One region of the Aeromicrobium sp. 636 genome, then DNA from elsewhere that is predicted to be linked to it. Evidence: riboswitches for the same ligand, from Rfam matches in the RefSeq annotation. Region 1 holds a riboswitch; the other holds the start of a gene.

What was found. A riboswitch is a leader RNA that binds a small molecule or an ion and turns the genes downstream of it on or off. The one in region 1 is predicted to bind thiamine pyrophosphate.
Region 2: linked by a shared signal. The riboswitch ahead of thiM (hydroxyethylthiazole kinase) and the one ahead of GL325_RS15290 (ECF transporter S component) in region 1 are both predicted to bind thiamine pyrophosphate.

What each region holds. Positions count from the first base shown of each region.
Region 1 covers NZ_WNJU01000006.1:19,655-27,706, forward strand. Annotated here, with positions in the region: gene GL325_RS15270 (MFS transporter) at 1-489, opposite strand, end outside; gene GL325_RS15275 (DUF4916 domain-containing protein) at 486-1,031, opposite strand; gene GL325_RS15830 (PT domain-containing protein) at 1,186-3,273, shown strand; TPP riboswitch at 3,350-3,459, shown strand; gene GL325_RS15290 (ECF transporter S component) at 3,449-4,042, shown strand; gene GL325_RS15295 (ABC transporter ATP-binding protein) at 4,039-5,388, shown strand; gene GL325_RS15300 (energy-coupling factor transporter transmembrane protein EcfT) at 5,385-6,059, shown strand; gene GL325_RS15305 (DUF6801 domain-containing protein) at 6,179-7,180, shown strand; gene GL325_RS15310 (ABC transporter ATP-binding protein) at 7,241-8,052, shown strand, end outside.
Region 2 covers NZ_WNJU01000003.1:92,449-100,500, forward strand. Annotated here, with positions in the region: gene GL325_RS11205 (response regulator transcription factor) at 1-346, opposite strand, end outside; gene GL325_RS11210 (sensor histidine kinase) at 343-1,521, opposite strand; gene GL325_RS11215 (MOSC domain-containing protein) at 1,559-2,401, shown strand; gene GL325_RS11220 (NAD-dependent deacylase) at 2,411-3,097, opposite strand; gene GL325_RS11225 (inositol monophosphatase) at 3,094-3,873, opposite strand; TPP riboswitch at 3,918-4,014, shown strand; gene thiM (hydroxyethylthiazole kinase) at 4,004-4,795, shown strand; gene thiE (thiamine phosphate synthase) at 4,792-5,433, shown strand; gene thiD (bifunctional hydroxymethylpyrimidine kinase/phosphomethylpyrimidine kinase) at 5,430-6,857, shown strand; gene GL325_RS11245 (GyrI-like domain-containing protein) at 6,861-7,481, opposite strand; gene GL325_RS11250 (CdaR family transcriptional regulator) at 7,497-8,052, opposite strand, start outside.

The DNA of each region.
Region 1 (8,052 bases):
GCCCGGGACGACGAGTGCCGCGAGGCCGACGCCCAGCGGGAGACCGGTCTGGCGGATGCCCATCGCCAGCCCGCGTCGCTCGGCCGGGAACCACCCGACGACGAGGCGGCCGCTGGCGGAGTTGGAGCTGCTCGCCCCCACGCCGCACAGGGCGAACCCGGCGGCCAGGAGGGTCGCCTCGTCGGCGCGCGCGCCGGTCAGGGCCACGGTGCTGCCGGCCACGAGGATCAACAGTCCGGCGGTCAGCGAGATGCGCTCGCCGACCCGGTCCACGACCGCGCCCCAGGCCACGAGCGTCAGCAGGGTGCCGACGGTCGGGGCGGCGGCCAGGCCACCGCTCGCGACGAGCGACAGGCCCTGGTCCAGGTGCAGGAACGGGATCAGCAGCAGCGGGGTCGAGACGATCGCGGTGGCCGTGACCTGGGCGGCCATCGCGGCCGTGAGCATCAGCCAGGGGTTGGGGCGCCGCCCGTCCACCCGCCCGGTCACATCAGAGCGCCGAGGTGCGCCATCGCCTGCTGCAGCAGGATCCCGCGGCCGCCCTCGAGCTCGTCGAGGATCGCGGGGGAGAGCGCCTCCTGCGGCGTGAGCCAGCTCAACTCGAGCGCGTCCTGGCGGGGATCGCACTCGCCGGTGACGGCCACGACGTACGCCAACGCGACGGCATGCTGGCGCGCGTCGTGCAGCGGGGTGATTCCGGGCATCGGGAAGTACTCGGCGACGGTGAACGGCACGATGTTCGCCGGCAGCTGGGGGAACGCCGTGGGGCCGAGGTCCTTCTCGAGATTGCGCATGAGCGCCGAGCGGATCGGCTCGCCGTGGAGCACCCGGCCCGACACGAAGGAGCGGGCCAGTGAGCCCGTGGTGGCCGAGCCGCGCAGCAACAGGCCGACCTGCTCGACCTGGCCGAGACTGTCGAGCCGGACGGGCACCGCCTCGACGTACAGGATCGGGACGCGAGAGCGGGTCTCCTCCAGCTGGAACTCCGAGAGCCAGCCGGGATTCGGATCAGGGGTACGCACGGAGGGCATGGGCCCATTGTGGTCGATCCGGGGACGACGGCAGGGCGAGTCGTCTTGCAAAAGATGTTGTCACTGGGAGTTACAGCACTTATGGTGAGGTGGATCACACGCCGTGTTCGGCCTCGTGTCCGTTGCGCAGGCCATCGATGAGGGGATTCATTTCGTGACCTTGCTCCAACCGTCCCGCCGCATCAGTGCCGCTGCCGCCGCCTGTGCCGTGGTGCTCGTCGGTGCCGTCGGTGGCGGCGTCTTCAGTCCTGCCAGCGCCGACACCACGCTCGACAAGAGCTTCGACTACATGTGTGTCGTCAAGGCCGGTGGCCTCAACCTCGGCAACCGTCCCGTTGGCGTGCGCGCCCAGACGACGGTGCCCGAGAGCGTCAGCCCCGGTGACAAGATCGCGCCGACCCCGGTCACCATCACCCTCGCGATGCCCGAGGTCCTGCGCTCGTCGACGGTGGACCTCGTCGGTGGCGTCGCGGCCAGCGGTGGGTCGACCGACTCGGTCGTGACTCTCACGACCGGCGGCCAGACCACCTCCGTGGCGATCCCCAACCTCTCCTCGCCGCGCCGGGACATCCCGCAGGAGGAGAACGCGCCGTGGACGATCCCCGCGGCGGGCACCGTGCCCGAGATCACCGTGCCCGACTACGCCGTGGACAAGGTCGACGTCGGCCTGCCGGCAGCGTTCAACGTCGTCGCGACGATCTACACGGCCGCCCCCGCGCCCGACGACCAGGTTCCGGCGACCCTGGCCTGCACCGCCGTCGCCGGCAAGGACCTGACCCTGGGATCGATCGGCGTCACGCCGACGACCGAGCCGACGACGGATCCCACGACGGAGCCGACGACGGAGCCGACGACCGAGCCGACGACGGAGCCGACGACCGAGCCGACGACGGAGCCGACGACGGAGCCGACGACCGAGCCGACCACGGAGCCGACCACGGAGCCGACGACCGAGCCCACGACGGAACCGACGACGGAGCCGACGACCGAGCCGACCACGGAGCCGACGACCGAGCCGACCACGGAGCCGACGACCGAGCCGACCACGGAGCCGACCACGGAGCCGACGACCGAGCCCACGACGGAACCGACCACGGACCCGACTGACCCGCCGCCCGCCGGTCCGGTGGATCTGTCCAAGAGCTTCAACTACGAATGCAAGGTCACGGCCGGCGGCCTCAATCTCGGCCTCCACGAGGTCGGAGTCCTCGCCGAGACGACGGTTCCGGGGTCGGTGCGTCCGGGCGAGGTCATCTCCCCGCGTCCGGTCGGCATCACGCTGACGATGCCCGAGAAGCTGCGCGCCTCCACGGTGGACCTCCTCGGAGGCGTCGCGGCCGAAGGTGCCTCGACGGACTCGTCCATCACCCTCACCACCGGGGGACAGACGTCGACCGTGGCGATCCCCCGACTGGCGGCGCCGCGTACCGACATCCCGCAGACGACGAACGCGCCGTGGCTGATTCCCGCCTCGGGCGAGGTCCCCGCGATCACCACGCCCGCCTCGGCGGTCGGCACGGTCGAGTTGGGCATGCCCCAGGGGTTCACGGTCAAGGCGACCATCCATCCCGCGGCGGGCGAGACGATCCCTTCGGACCTGACCTGCACGGGACCGGCTGACCTCGATCTCGGCAGCATCCCGGTCAACGGCGACCCGGTCACCTCCCCGACCTCGGAGCCCACGTCGCAGCCGACCTCGGAGCCCACGTCCGAGCCGACCAGCCAGCCCACGTCGGAGCCCACGTCGCAGCCGACGTCCGAGCCGACCGGCCAGCCCACGTCGGAGCCGACCACGGAGCCCACGGACGGAGCCGGAAGCGAGGCGCCGGAGCTCATCAGCTCCGACGTCGTGTCGCCCGGTGACGTGCTCACGTTCTCCTTCGGGCAGAACTGGGTCGGTCGCGAGGTCGCCTTCGAGCTGCACTCCGATCCGATCGCCATGGGCACGCGGACCGTGGACGTGTCGGGCCACGCGTCCGTGCGCGTTCCCGAGAACGCGCCGCTCGGCGAGCACACGGTCGAGCTGGCGAACAACGGTCGTGTCATCGCCGCGATCCCGATCGAGATCGTGGCCGCCGATGCCGGCGGCGATGACGACTGGTCGAACGACGACGCGTACGACGACTCCGACTGGCTCGCCTCCACCGGCGGTCCGAGTGCCGGCCTGGCCGCCCTCGGTGGCGTCCTGGTCCTCGCCGGTGCGGGTGTCGTGCTGATGCGCCGCAGGGCACGTCGGGACTGAGTCCGTAGGAACGAGGCGGGGGCGGATCTTCGGATCCGCCCCCGCTGACGTCTGCGCCGGGAACGGTTAGGCTGGCCGAACACGACAGGGGAGCGCCATGCAGAGGGCGCTGAGAGTGCGGAACAGCCGCAGACCCTTGAACCTGCTCCGGTTAGCACCGGCGAAGGGAGTCACGATGACATCTGCCATCCGTTCCACCTCCATCCGATACCGGACGCTCGACCTGGTCACGATCGCCATGCTCGGCGTCGCGTTCGGAGTCGTCTTCTGGGGATGGGGCAAGTTCTACGACGTGATCGACCTGGGCGCGGCGGTGGGCTTCAAGCCCGCGACCGGCCTGCTCGCCGGGATGTGGCTGATCGCCGGTGTCGTCGGCGGGCTCATCGTCCGCCGGCCCGGCGCGGCCTTCGCCACCGAGATGGTGGCCGCCATGATCTCGATGTTCGTGCTGGGCGGCACCGCCTGGGGCGGCACCGTGTTGCTGTCCGGCATCGTCCAGGGTCTGGGCGCCGAGCTGATCTTCGCCCTGTTCCTCTACCGCCGCTTCGACGTCGTGACCGCGATGCTCGCCGGTGCTCTCGCGGCCGTCTTCGCCTGCCTCTACGAGTGGCAGTACTACTGGCCGGACTGGGACCTGCAGTGGCGCCTGGCCTACCTCGGCTTCTTCACGGTCTCCGGCATCGTCATCGCCGGTCTCGGCGGTTGGCTGCTCGTCCGCCGGCTGGCACAGGCGGGAGCGCTCGACTCCTTCCCTGCCGGCCGACCGTGACGCTCGCGTTCCGCGACTACTCCTGGACGCCGTCGCACGCGTCCCGGCCGGTGCTCGCCCGACTCGACCTGACGGTCGAGCCGGGTGAGCGGGTCCTGCTGGTGGGCCCGAGCGGCTCAGGCAAGTCCACCGCCCTCCATGCGGCCGCCGGCGCCCTGGGCGCGACGCTGGTGGGCGAGTCCAGTGGGTCGGTCGAGGTCTCGGGCCGGATCGGCATGGTCACCCAGAACCCGTCCTCGTCGATCGTCGCGGACCGGATCGGCCGGGACGTCGCCTTCGGGCCCGAGAACCTGGGTCTGCCGCGCGACGAGATCTGGCGGCGGGTCCGGGCCGCACTCGAGTCGGTGAGCCTGCACCACGAGCTGGATCGGTTCACCAGCGCGCTCTCGGGCGGTGAGCGTCATCGCCTCGCCCTCGCGGGGGCACTGGCGACCCGACCCGACGTGCTGCTGTTGGACGAGCCCACGTCGATGCTCGACCCGGACCTCGCGGCGGAGGTGCGGGACTCCGTGCTGCGCGTCGTCGGCGATCGGACGCTGATCGTCGTCGAGCACCGTTTCGAGCCCTGGCTCGACCACGTCGACCGGGTGATCGTCCTCGATGCGGGGCGGGTCGTCCTCGACGGCTCGGTGGCGGAGTTCCTGGGTGCGGCGGTGCCGGACGCACTCTGGATGCCCGGGCGTCCCGTGCCGGTGCCGGCGACGATCCCGGCGGAGCTGGTCCGGCCGGTCGTCGAGGCGACGGTCGAGGCGCGCGACCTCGTGATCGACCAGGTCACCCGCACGCTGCGGGGCACCGAGCGCACGCGCGCGGTCGATGCGATGACACTCACCCTCTCGCCGGGCACGACCACGGCGCTCGTCGGGCCCAGTGGTGCGGGCAAGTCCAGTGCCCTGCTGGGCCTGGCGGGACTGTTGGAACCCGTGTCGGGGCACCGGACCGGGCCGGACGAGCTCGGGTGGTGTCCGCAGGATCCGGAGGTCGGCTTCGTCGCGAGGTCCGTGCGCCTGGAGCTCGAGGCCACGCCCCGTGCGCTGGGTCGCCCGGTCGACGTCGATGCGCTGCTCGAGGTCATCGGCCTGCCCGGCCGCGGTGACGACCATCCGTACCGGCTCTCCGGCGGGGAGCAGCGTCGTCTCGCCCTCGCCGCGGCGGTGGCGCACCGGCCGGGCCTGGTGCTCGCGGACGAGCCGACGGTCGGGCAGGACCGGGGCACCTGGGCCGTCGTCGCGGGATGGCTGGGCACGGCCGCCGGCTGCGGCGCGACGGTGGCGGTGTCGACCCACGACGCCGACCTGCCGCGAGATCGCGACGTCGTCCTCAAGGACGGGGCGGTCGTCGCGTGACCGGACTGATCACCCGCTTCAACCCCATCGTGCTGGTGGCGATCGCGCTCACGGCGGCGCTGGGGTCACCGGCCATCCGGACGCTGCCGGTCGCGCTGGTGTGCGTTGCCGTGTACGTCGTCACGCTGGCGTTCCTGGTGCCGTCGTGGCGCTACCCCGCGTTGTGTCTGGCTCTGGTCGCGCTGCCGGTCGCCAGCATCACGTGGTCCACCTGGCTGCTCGGCGGACGGGACCTCGAGGTGGCGGCGGTCGCGGGCCTGCGCACCTTCGTGATGACGTGGCCCGGTGCGGTGGCGGTCGGTTACGTCGACGTCGCGCGGCTCGGTGACTACCTCGCGCAGACCCTGCGGTTCCCGGGGCGGTTCGCGGCGGCGCTCTCGGCGGCGCTGCAGCGGGTCACCGGGGTGTGGCAGACGTGGCACGAGCTCGAACGGGTACGGCGGGCGCGCCATCTGCCGCGCCGGCCCGGGGCCATGGCGTTCACGCTGCTCGTCCACACGATGCGCGAGGCGACGCGCACGTCGATCGCGATGGATGCGCGGGGATTCGCCTCGGCTCATCGGCGCACGTGGGCCGAGCCCGCGGTGTGGACCCGACTCGACGTCGCGGCGCTCGCTGCCGCGGCGGTCCTGGGCGCACTCCCCGTGGTGTTTCGCCTCATCGGCACCTGAGGTCACACCCCGGTAAAGTGGCTTGCATCACAGTGCAACTAGAGGTTACAGTCTTCGACGTTGCCCGGGTCACAGCCGAGACCTCCGGGTGATCCGTTGTTCTGAAGCGAGGAGACCCGATGCGCAAGAGCGCCTCAGCAGTACGTCGAGGACTTCGGTTCACCATCGCCACCGGCGTGGTCGCCGCAGGACTGGTGCAGCTGGCACCCACCGCCACCGCGGCCGACGCCAAGGTCGAGCGGGTCGGGTACACCTGCAAGGCGACGAACTCCGTCATCAACACCTCGCTCCAGGGCCCGCAGCAGTTCTACGTCACCGCCGAGACCACGCTGCCCGAGAGCGTGCAGCCCGGCGAGACGGTCGCGGCCACGAAGGCCAAACTGACGCTGTTCCTCCCGCCCAAGCTGGTCAACCGGCTGTACGGGCCGATGAAGGTCCGCAAGGTCAAGGGCGGCTCCATCTCCGACACGATCCTGCAGGCCGTGGCGCCCGGCGTCGGCCTCGTCGAGACGCGCAAGGAGCCGGTCCGCAACCTCCTGGTCAAGAGCTGGGTGGACCTCAAGCCCGACCAGGAGGTGGCGATCGTCGCCGAGGGCGACGTCAGCGCCGTGCCCGTGCCCCAGGTCGACGGTGGCAACGGCCTCATCTACGTCCAGATGCCCCCGTCGTTCGTGCTGAACTCCGAGATGAGCCCGCCGGTCATCGACGCGATCGACAAGGCCGACCTCAACTGCACCCGCGACAAGAGCGACGCCGCCTCGCGCGTCATCGGCACCATCAAGATCGGCGCCGGCTGCAGCGAGGCCGAGTGCCCGCTGCCGGCCGCGGACGCCAACCCCACCAACCCCGGTGGTGATGGCGACACCCCCGGTGACGGCAGCGGCACCGATCCGGAGGTGATCGAACCCGGCGAGCCGGTTCCCGTCACCCAGATCGACGGGTACAACGACGACAACTACGGCGTCAGCTCCGCCGACGCGGCGAGCGGCGGCGGCTCGTACCGGACGACCGAGCTCCCCGCGACGGGCTCACCGTTCGGCCCGGGCCTGCTCGGCGTGTTCGGCGCACTCGTCCTGGCGCGGATCGCGCTCGTCCTCCGGTCGCGACGTCGCAGGGCCTGACGTCCCGATCCTGTGTGGCCGCCCCGGAGGCGGTTCAGTCCCCCTTGGTAAGGAGCCCTGATGGGTGTCGAAGTTCGAGTTGAAGGATTGACGAAGGCCTTCGGCAAGCAGACCATCTGGCGCGACGTCTCGTTGAGCCTGCCCGCCGGGCAGATCAGCGTCATGCTCGGACCCTCCGGTACCGGCAAGTCGGTGTTCCTCAAGACCTTGATCGGTCTGATCAAGCCCGACGAGGGCCACATCTTCATCGAGGGCGTCGACATCGCGACCTGCAGCGAGAAGGACCTCTACGAGATCCGCAAGCTGTTCGGGGTGCTGTTCCAGGACGGCGCGATGTTCGGCTCCATGACCCTGTTCGACAACGTGGCCTTCCCGCTGCGCGAGCACACCCGCAAGTCCGAGTCCGAGATCAGCGACATCGTCATGGAGAAGATGTCGATGGTCGGCCTGGTCGGTGCCGAGGACAAGCTCCCCGGCGAGATCTCCGGCGGTATGCGCAAGCGCGCCGGACTGGCGCGCGCCCTGGTGCTCGAGCCCGAGATCATCTTGTTCGACGAGCCCGACTCCGGCCTCGATCCCGTGCGCACCGCGTTCATCAACCAGCTCATGGTCGACCTCAACGCCCAGACCGAGGCGACGTTCCTCATCGTCACGCACGACATCAACACGGCGCGGACGGTCCCGGACAACATCGGACTGCTCTACCACCGGCACCTGTCGATGTTCGGCCCGCGCGAGATGCTCCTGTCCAGCGAGGAGCCGGCAGTGCGCCAGTTCCTCAACGCGCAGACCGTCGGCCCGATCGGCATGAGCGAGGAGAAGGACGCCGACGAGCTGGCCGCCGAGGACCACAGCACCCTGCCCCCGCTGCC
Region 2 (8,052 bases), on a different contig from region 1:
CGGTGACGGCCGGCTGGTCGGACTTGTGCACGACGCCGTGGGCGCCGGCACGCAGGCACAGCGCGAGGACGATCGCGCGTCGCTCGTCGGTGTAGAGGCACACCGGCAGGCCCCGGGCGCGCACGGCACGGATCGCCGCGCGACCCTGCTTCGTCCCGGCGCCCGCGCCCTGCGGGCCGCGCAGCAACAGGTCGAGCACGACGACGTCGCACTCGACGGGTGCCGCCTCGAACTGCTCGACGCTGGCGTACGTGGCGACGACCTCGACCTCGGGATGGACGGTCGCGAAGCCGCCACGGATGACGGTGCTGTCGTCGATCACGACGACGCGGGGGCGATCGGTCACGGCTCCTCCTGCCGGTGGACGGGTCCGACGAGCGTCACGGACGTGCCGCGGCCCGGCGCGGACCGCACCTGCGCGTCGACGCCCACCTCGCGCAGCGCGTGGCCGACCTGGGTGTTCAGCCCGAAGCCCATCGGCTGATTGGCCTGGTCGAAGCCGACGCCGTCGTCGGACACCACGATCTCCCACCCGTCGTCGTCACAGTCCGCGTGCACCACGACCTGGTGGGCGCGCGCGTGCAGCCGCACGTTGTGCAGAATCGTCGCGACGGCGCGGCTCATGGCGTGCCAGACCGGTTCGCTCAGCTGCGCGTGGCCTCCGAGGTCGACGGCGAGTTCGAGCGGCAGGTCGTCGAACCCCTCCAGCGCCACCGCCAGCATCGTGGCGATGGTGCGAGCGCCCTCCGCGTGCTCGGGCGACGGCTCGGCGGCGAGGTAGTTGCGCAGGCGGTTCGCCTCACGGTGCGCCTGCCGCCGGAGGCCGGGCAGCACCTCGGCCGGGGTGTCCTCGTCGGACAGCAGGTGCAGAATGCTCGAGGCGTCGTGCACCGTCATCTGGTAGCGCTCGAGCTCGAGGGTGCGCGTGGCCGCGACCGCATCCTCGCGCGACTGGTCAGCGTCGGCGGCGAGGGCGCGCAGGTAGTGGACCGTGAGCGCCACGACGAGCGCGTAGCCCGGGATCGTCAGCGCGTTGTTGAGGTTCGTCTCCCACGACGCGGAGTCGACCGTGACCATCCAGGCGAGGTACCAGGCGCCGAGGCCGAAGCCGTGGGCCACGGCGAGGGCGGGCCGCAGCCAGGTCGAGGCCAGTGCGCCCACATTGATCGCGAAGCCCGACGCCCAGGACTCCCACGTGCCGACCACGTGGCTGGACGGCAGCAGCAGGACCATCGCCGGGACGGACACCCACGCCAGCACGATGTCGGGCCCGTGCCACCAGCCGGGGCGCACCGAGCCGGTCAGCAGGCACTGCACGATCAGCAGGACCGAGGCGGCCGAGACGAACAGGCCGAGGGCGACATAAGCCTCCGTGTGCTCGGCCAGTTGCGCGCCGGCCGTGATGCTCAGCAGGATCTGGAGCAGCACGACCGCACGCATCGCCGGGACGACCAGCGCGATGCCGCGCTCGGCCCGCCGCCCCGAGGCGCCCATCGGCGCCTCATCCGTCACGGTGGTCATGCCGGTCATCGTTCCAGATCGCCGTTACCCTGAGCCGGTGCAGCTGAAGTCCCTCCACCGCCACCCGTTGAAGTCCGGCCGGATCGAGGACCTCGACGCCGCGACCGTCGACCCGTGGGGACTGGCCGGAGACCGGCGCTGGATGGTCGTCGACGCCGAGGGCACCTTCCTCACCGCCCGCGAGGAGCGCCGGCTCCTGGCCATCGACGCCCGGCTGACCGAGGCGGGGATCCGGCTCAGCGTCCCCGGCCGCCCGGCGATCGACGTGCCCGACCCCGATCCCGCGCGCCAGGTCCCGGTGCGGATCTGGAGCTCGCTCATCACGGCCGCCGAGGCCACCACGGCCGCCGGGTGGCTGACCGAGACGCTGGGCCGCGAGGTGCGCCTCGTGCACCTGGACGACCCGACCCGACGGGCCGTCAACCCCGCGCGCTCCGAGCCCGAGGACCGGGTCAGCCTGGCCGACGGCTACCCGCTGCTGGTCACGACGCAGACGTCCCTCGCGGCGCTCAACCGCGCGATCGAGGAGGACGGCGGCGACCCCGTGCCGATGAGCCGGTTCCGTCCCAACCTCGTGATCGACGGCGACGAGCCCTGGTCCGAGGACGACTGGCGCCGGATCCGCGTGGGTGACGCCACCTTCCGCGCCGTCAAGGGCTGCGCCCGCTGCGTCATCACCACCCTCGAGCCGCAGGACTCCGGCGAGGTCGCGCGCGGCAAGGAGCCGATCCGCACGCTGGCCCGCATCCGCCGGTTCTCCGGTGCCGTGTGGTTCGGCGTCAACCTGATCCCCGACGTCGCCGGCGTCACGGTCCGCATCGGCGACGAGGTCGAGGTGCTCGAGGCGGCCGAGCCCGGCGGCGGGCCGCTCGGCGCGTAGCCGTTCGGGTCAGTCCCGCCCGAGCAGGTGGTCGACCCAGCGCGGCACGACGTCGGTCGCGGGACCGGCGAAGGTCGTGTGGAAGCCTCCGCCCGAGGGGGCCAGGTTGAGCTCGAAGGTATGCGCGCCGGAGGCGTGGGCGTAGTCGACGAAGCCCGCGGCCGGGTAGACCACGCCCGAGGTGCCGATCGCGGCGAAGACCTCGACCTCGATCAGTGCCTCGTGGATCTCGTCCATGCCGTGCGGCATCTCGCCGAACCACACGATGTCGGGCCGCAGCGCGGCGGTGTCGCACTCGGGGCACTCGGGCTCGAGCTCGAGCGGGCCGTCGTACTCGAACCGGTGCTCGCACTCCTCGCAGCGGACGTGGCGCAGGCTGCCGTGCATGTGCAGCAGCCGGCGCGAGCCGGCGCGCTCGTGCAGGTCGTCGACGTTCTGCGTGACCAGCAGCAGGTCGTCGCCGAACTCCTTCTCCAGTTCGACCAGGGCGTGGTGGGCGGCGTTCGGGTGCACGCGCTCGAGCGCGGCGCGGCGCTCGTCGTAGAACCGCTGGACGAGCGCCCGGTCGTAGCCGAACGCCTCGGGCGTGGCCACGTCCTCGGGCCGGTGGCCCTCCCAGAGCCCGTCGGCGTCGCGGAACGTGGCCAACCCGCTCTCGGCCGAGATCCCGGCACCGGTCAGGACGACGATCTTCACGAGGCGTCTCCCCGCAGCGCGTCGACGATCTGGCCAACCCCGGTCGGTGCGCCCGCGACCGACCACAGCAGGCCGTCGACCTCGATGCGCTCGGTGACGCCGCCGGCCCCCAGGACCAGCGCGATTCCGGGCAGCCAGTCCCAGTCGGGCGTGCTGTGCTGGAACCAGCAGCCGAGGCGACCCGTGGCCACGCCGACGAGGTCCATCGAGCCCGATCCGAGCATCCGGATGGTCGCCGGCAGCGCCGCGGCGCGGCGCCAGGCGGCGAAGCCGGGGTGGTCGACGATGAAGGCCGGGTGGGCGTAGGTGGCGACGGCCAACTGGGACACCGGGGCGTCCTCGATGGGCGTGACCGGCTCGCCGTTGATGGTCGTGGGCACGCCGGGTCCACCGACCACGACCGTCCCGGTCGCGTGGTGGGCGACGGCGCCCAGCAGCGGCCGGTCACCGTCGGCCAGGGCGATCGCCGAGCACCAGTAGTCGAAGCCCGAGGCGAAGTTGTACGTGCCGTCGACCGGGTCGATGACCCAGCGGCGGCCGGAGGTGCCCTCACGGGCGGTGCCCTCCTCGCCGAGCAGCCCGTCCTCGGGACGCTCGCGGTCGAGGCGCTCGACGATGCGCGCCTCGGCCGCGTAGTCGGCGGCGGTCACGATGTCGGAGACGCTGGTCTTGGAGCGGGTCTGCAGGTCGTCCTCGGCCCGGATCCGGGCGGCGAGGGCAGCCGCCTCGACGACCAGCTCGGTCGCCAGCTTGACGTCGTCCGGGGTCACGTTCATGTCTCAACCGTAAGAGGCGAACCCTGCGAACGGATCTACAGTGGTGGACAGACACGGGGTGCCCGTACCGAGCGGGCTGAGATCAGACCCGTCGAACCTGCTCGAGTTCGCACTCGCGAAGGGATGTCCCATGACCGTCCTGTCCATTCCCGTCCTCACCGACGAGGCGCTGACGCGCCTGCGCGCCACCACCCCGCTGGTGCAGTGCATCACCAACAGCGTCGTCACCAACTTCACCGCCAACGCTCTGCTCGCCCTGGGCGCGGCGCCCGCCATGGTCGACCTGCCCGAGGAGGCCGGGATCTTCGCGGGCGTCGCCGACGGCGTGCTGGTGAACCTCGGCACCCCGAACGCCCAGCAGCAGGACGCGGCCCGAGCCGCCGTCGCGGCGACCGACCGCTGGGTCCTGGACCCGGTCGCGATCGGGACCCTGCCGGTGCGCACGGCCATGGCGGCCGAGCTGGTCCGGGCCCGCCCGGCGATCGTGCGCGGCAACGCCTCGGAGATCATCGCCCTGGCGGGCGCCGGCACCGGCGGGCGCGGCGTCGACTCCGTCGCGGGGTCCGAGGACGCACTGGAGGCGGCCGGACAGATCGCGCGCGAGCACGGCACCGTCGTCGCGGTCTCCGGCGAGGTCGACGTCATCACCGACGGCACCCGCGTGGCTCGGATCGCCGGCGGCGACCGCCTGCTGACGCTCGTGACCGGAGGCGGCTGCTCGCTCGGCGCCACGATGGCCGCCTTCCTCGGCGTGTGCGACCCGCTGTCGGCGGCCGTCAGCGCCTCCGTCGTGCACGCGGTGGCGGCCGAGCGTGCCGCGGCCGGGTGCGCCGGGCCGGGATCGTTCGCCGTCGCCTTCCTCGACGCGCTCGCGGCGACCGGCCCCGAGGACGTGAGCGACCGCGTCTCGAGCCTCGCGTGATCTCCGGGCTGCACCTGGTCACCGACGAGCGCCTGGCACGCGACCGGCTGCTGGACGTCGTCGGCGCCGCGGTGACCGCCGGGACGGCCGTGGTCCAGGTCCGGGCCAAGCACGCGACCGCCCGAGAGCTCACGGAGACGGTCGCCGCCGTCAGTGCCGTGGTGTCCGGTCGCGCGCTGGTCCTGGTCAACGACCGGGTGGACGTGGCGCTCGCCGCCCGGCACGGCGGGGCCCGCGTGGACGGCGTCCATCTCGGCCAGGACGACCTCGATCCGGTCGCCGCCCGGGCCCTGCTGGGACCGGACGCGACCGTCGGCTGGACCGCGAACACGCCCGAGCACCTGGCCGTAGCGGGCGCACTGCCGCCGGGGACGGTCGACTACCTCGGCGTCGGCCTGATCCATCCGACGACGTCGAAGGCCGACGGCCCCGCGGTCCTCGGGATCGAGGGGTTCGGAGCGTTCGCCCGGGCGGCGGCGTTGCCGTGCATCGCGATCGGTGGCGTGCGACTGGAGGACGTCCCCGGCGTCATGGCCGCCGGAGCGGCGGGGGTCGCCGTCGTGTCCGCCGTCTCGGAGGCTGCCGATCCGGGAGGTGCCGCCGCGGACCTCGTCGCGGCGATCGGCGGTGCCCGATGACCCCGCGCGTGCTGAGCATCGCCGGCACCGACCCGACCGGTGGTGCCGGGATCCAGGCCGACCTCAAGACGATCGCCGCGTTCGGCGGGTACGGCATGGCGGTGGTGACCGCCCTGGTCGCCCAGAACACCCGAGGGGTCAGGTCGGTCCACGTCCCACCGCCGGCCTTCCTGACCGAGCAGCTCGATGCCGTCTCCGACGACGTCACGATCGACGCGGTCAAGCTGGGGATGCTGCACTCGACGCCCCTCATCGAGGTGGTCATGGCCTGGCTCGAGCGTGCTCGGCCGCCGATCGTCGTGCTCGATCCGGTCATGGTCGCCACGAGCGGCGACCGGTTGCTCGACGCGCAGGCCGAGGTCGCGATCCGACGACTCTGCGAGCGGGTCGATCTCGTGACGCCGAACCTGCCCGAGCTGGCCGTCCTCGTCGGCGGCCCGGAGGCGACGACGTGGGCCGGGGCGGTCGCCCAGGCACGAACGCTCGCCGCCGCGGCCGACACGGTCGTGCTGCTGAAGGGCGGACATCTCGAGGGGGCGAGCTCGGCCGACGCCGTCGTGACCGCGGACGCGGTGCTGCCGGTCGAGGGCCGCCGGGTGACCACGACGACCACCCACGGCACGGGATGCTCGCTGTCGTCGGCGATGGCGACCTTGGCGGCGTCCGGGCTCTCGTGGTTCGACGCTCTCGGCCAGGCGAAGGAGTGGCTGACCGGGGCGATCGAGCACGGAGCCGAGCTCGAGGTCGGTCGCGGCAACGGACCGATCGACCACTTCCACCAGCTGCGCCAGCACGTGCCGCACCTCAGGGGCACCAACTCGTGGACGGCACGCGCCTGGCGCGACAGCGAGCCGATCCGCGCGAGGGTCGATGCCTGCGAGTTCGTGCGGCGCCTCGGGGACGGCTCGCTCGAACCCGACCGATTCGCCTGGTACCTCGGCCAGGACGCCCTCTACCTGGCCGAGTACGCCGAGCTGCTGGCCCACGCGGGCGAGCTGGCGGGTACGCCCGAGGAGCGGGCCTTCTGGGAACACGGCAGCGTCGCGGCCGTGGAGGAAGCTCGACTGCACCGGACGTGGGTCACCGAGTTGCCGGAGCCCGCGCCGGCGACCCGCGCATACCTCGACCACCTGCACGCCACGGCGCGACGGGACGGCCACGAGGCCCTGGTGGCCGCGCTGCTGCCCTGTTACTGGCTCTACGCCGACCTGGGCCGGCGGCTGGCAGCGCAGGGCCGTCCGGGCCATCCGTTCGGGGACTGGCTGCGGACCTATGCCGATCCGGCGTTCCTCGAGGCGGCCGAGGCGGCACGCAGCATCGTCGACCGCGTCGCCGATGCGGCACCACCGGATCGACGCACCACCATGGCCGCCGCGTTCGACGCCTCGATGCGCCACGAGCTGGCGTTCTTCGAGGCGCCGTGAGGGTCAGGGCTCGTTCGCCTCGACCGGTTGGCGCAGGATCGTCCGCAGGCGCTCGGGTGCGGTCCGGCGCGGGTCGCCGAGGTAGATCTCGTGGTGGCGGCCGGTCATCCGCAGTCCGTGCGCCGGGATGAACTCGTCGTGCATGGCCGCCAGCACGGGACCCTCGGCGTCGTACGGACCGACGTGCAGGGTCTGGACGCAGCGTCCCTCGTCGAGCGACTCGAGCCGCACCTCGTCGAGCAACGGAGCGCCACCCTTCGCCGCCACGCTCGAGCAGGCCCGGTCCAGGTGGTAGTCGGTGATCCAGTCCGGCGCCAGGATCATCATCGTCCAGGACCACCGGGACTTGTCGCGCGCGCTGGTGAACGCGGCCGGGTCGTCCGACCACCACAGCCCTTCGAGCGGCGGCACGACGTAGTCGAGGTCCAGCTCGGTCTTGCTCAGGAACTTCAACGCGTACGCCACGGGATACAGCGACCCGAGAGCCTGCTCGTACCGCGGGTCGCTGTTGGGATCGCCGTGCCCGTCGACCATGAGGAAGGTCTGCGGAGGCACGGTGACGATCTCGAACCTGCCTCGGGGCGCCCTGTACGTCGCGATCTGCTTCTTCACGTCGAGCTTCACAGCGACCCCCCGGTCTCAGCGTGATGCGGCCAGCAGTGCGGTCTGCAGGACGTAGCGATTCCACGGTAGCCGCGGATCGCGCCCGGTGAGCGCCGCGACACGACGCATCCGGTAGCGCACGGTCTGGGGATGCAGGTGCAACCGGGACGCCGCCGGCGCCGCTCCGCCGGCCTCGAGGACGGCCCACAGCGTGGTCAGCACCTCGGGGTCGTCGGGCAGGGCCCCGAGCACGGCGTCACCGGCACGGGAGGGGTCGGCGTCGCCGTGTCCCGCGACCAGCGCGAGCACCTCCAGGTCGCCGTCGTCGAGCACGCCACGCTGGGACCACGCCAGGTCCGGCGCCGAGCGCAGCGCGTGGGCGGCCAGTCGGTAGGCCCGGGGCGCCGTCCGCGCCGTCACCCGGCCGTGACGGACGGCGCGCAAGGCGTGTGCGGTCACGATCTCGGCCAGGCGCGCCGCGTCGACCGACCGCAGGAGCACGACGCCGACGCCGTCCTGGACCGTGTGGATCGAGGCCACCACCGACGGTGCGTCGTCGTGTTCCTCCAGCGCCTGCTCGACCAGCATCGCC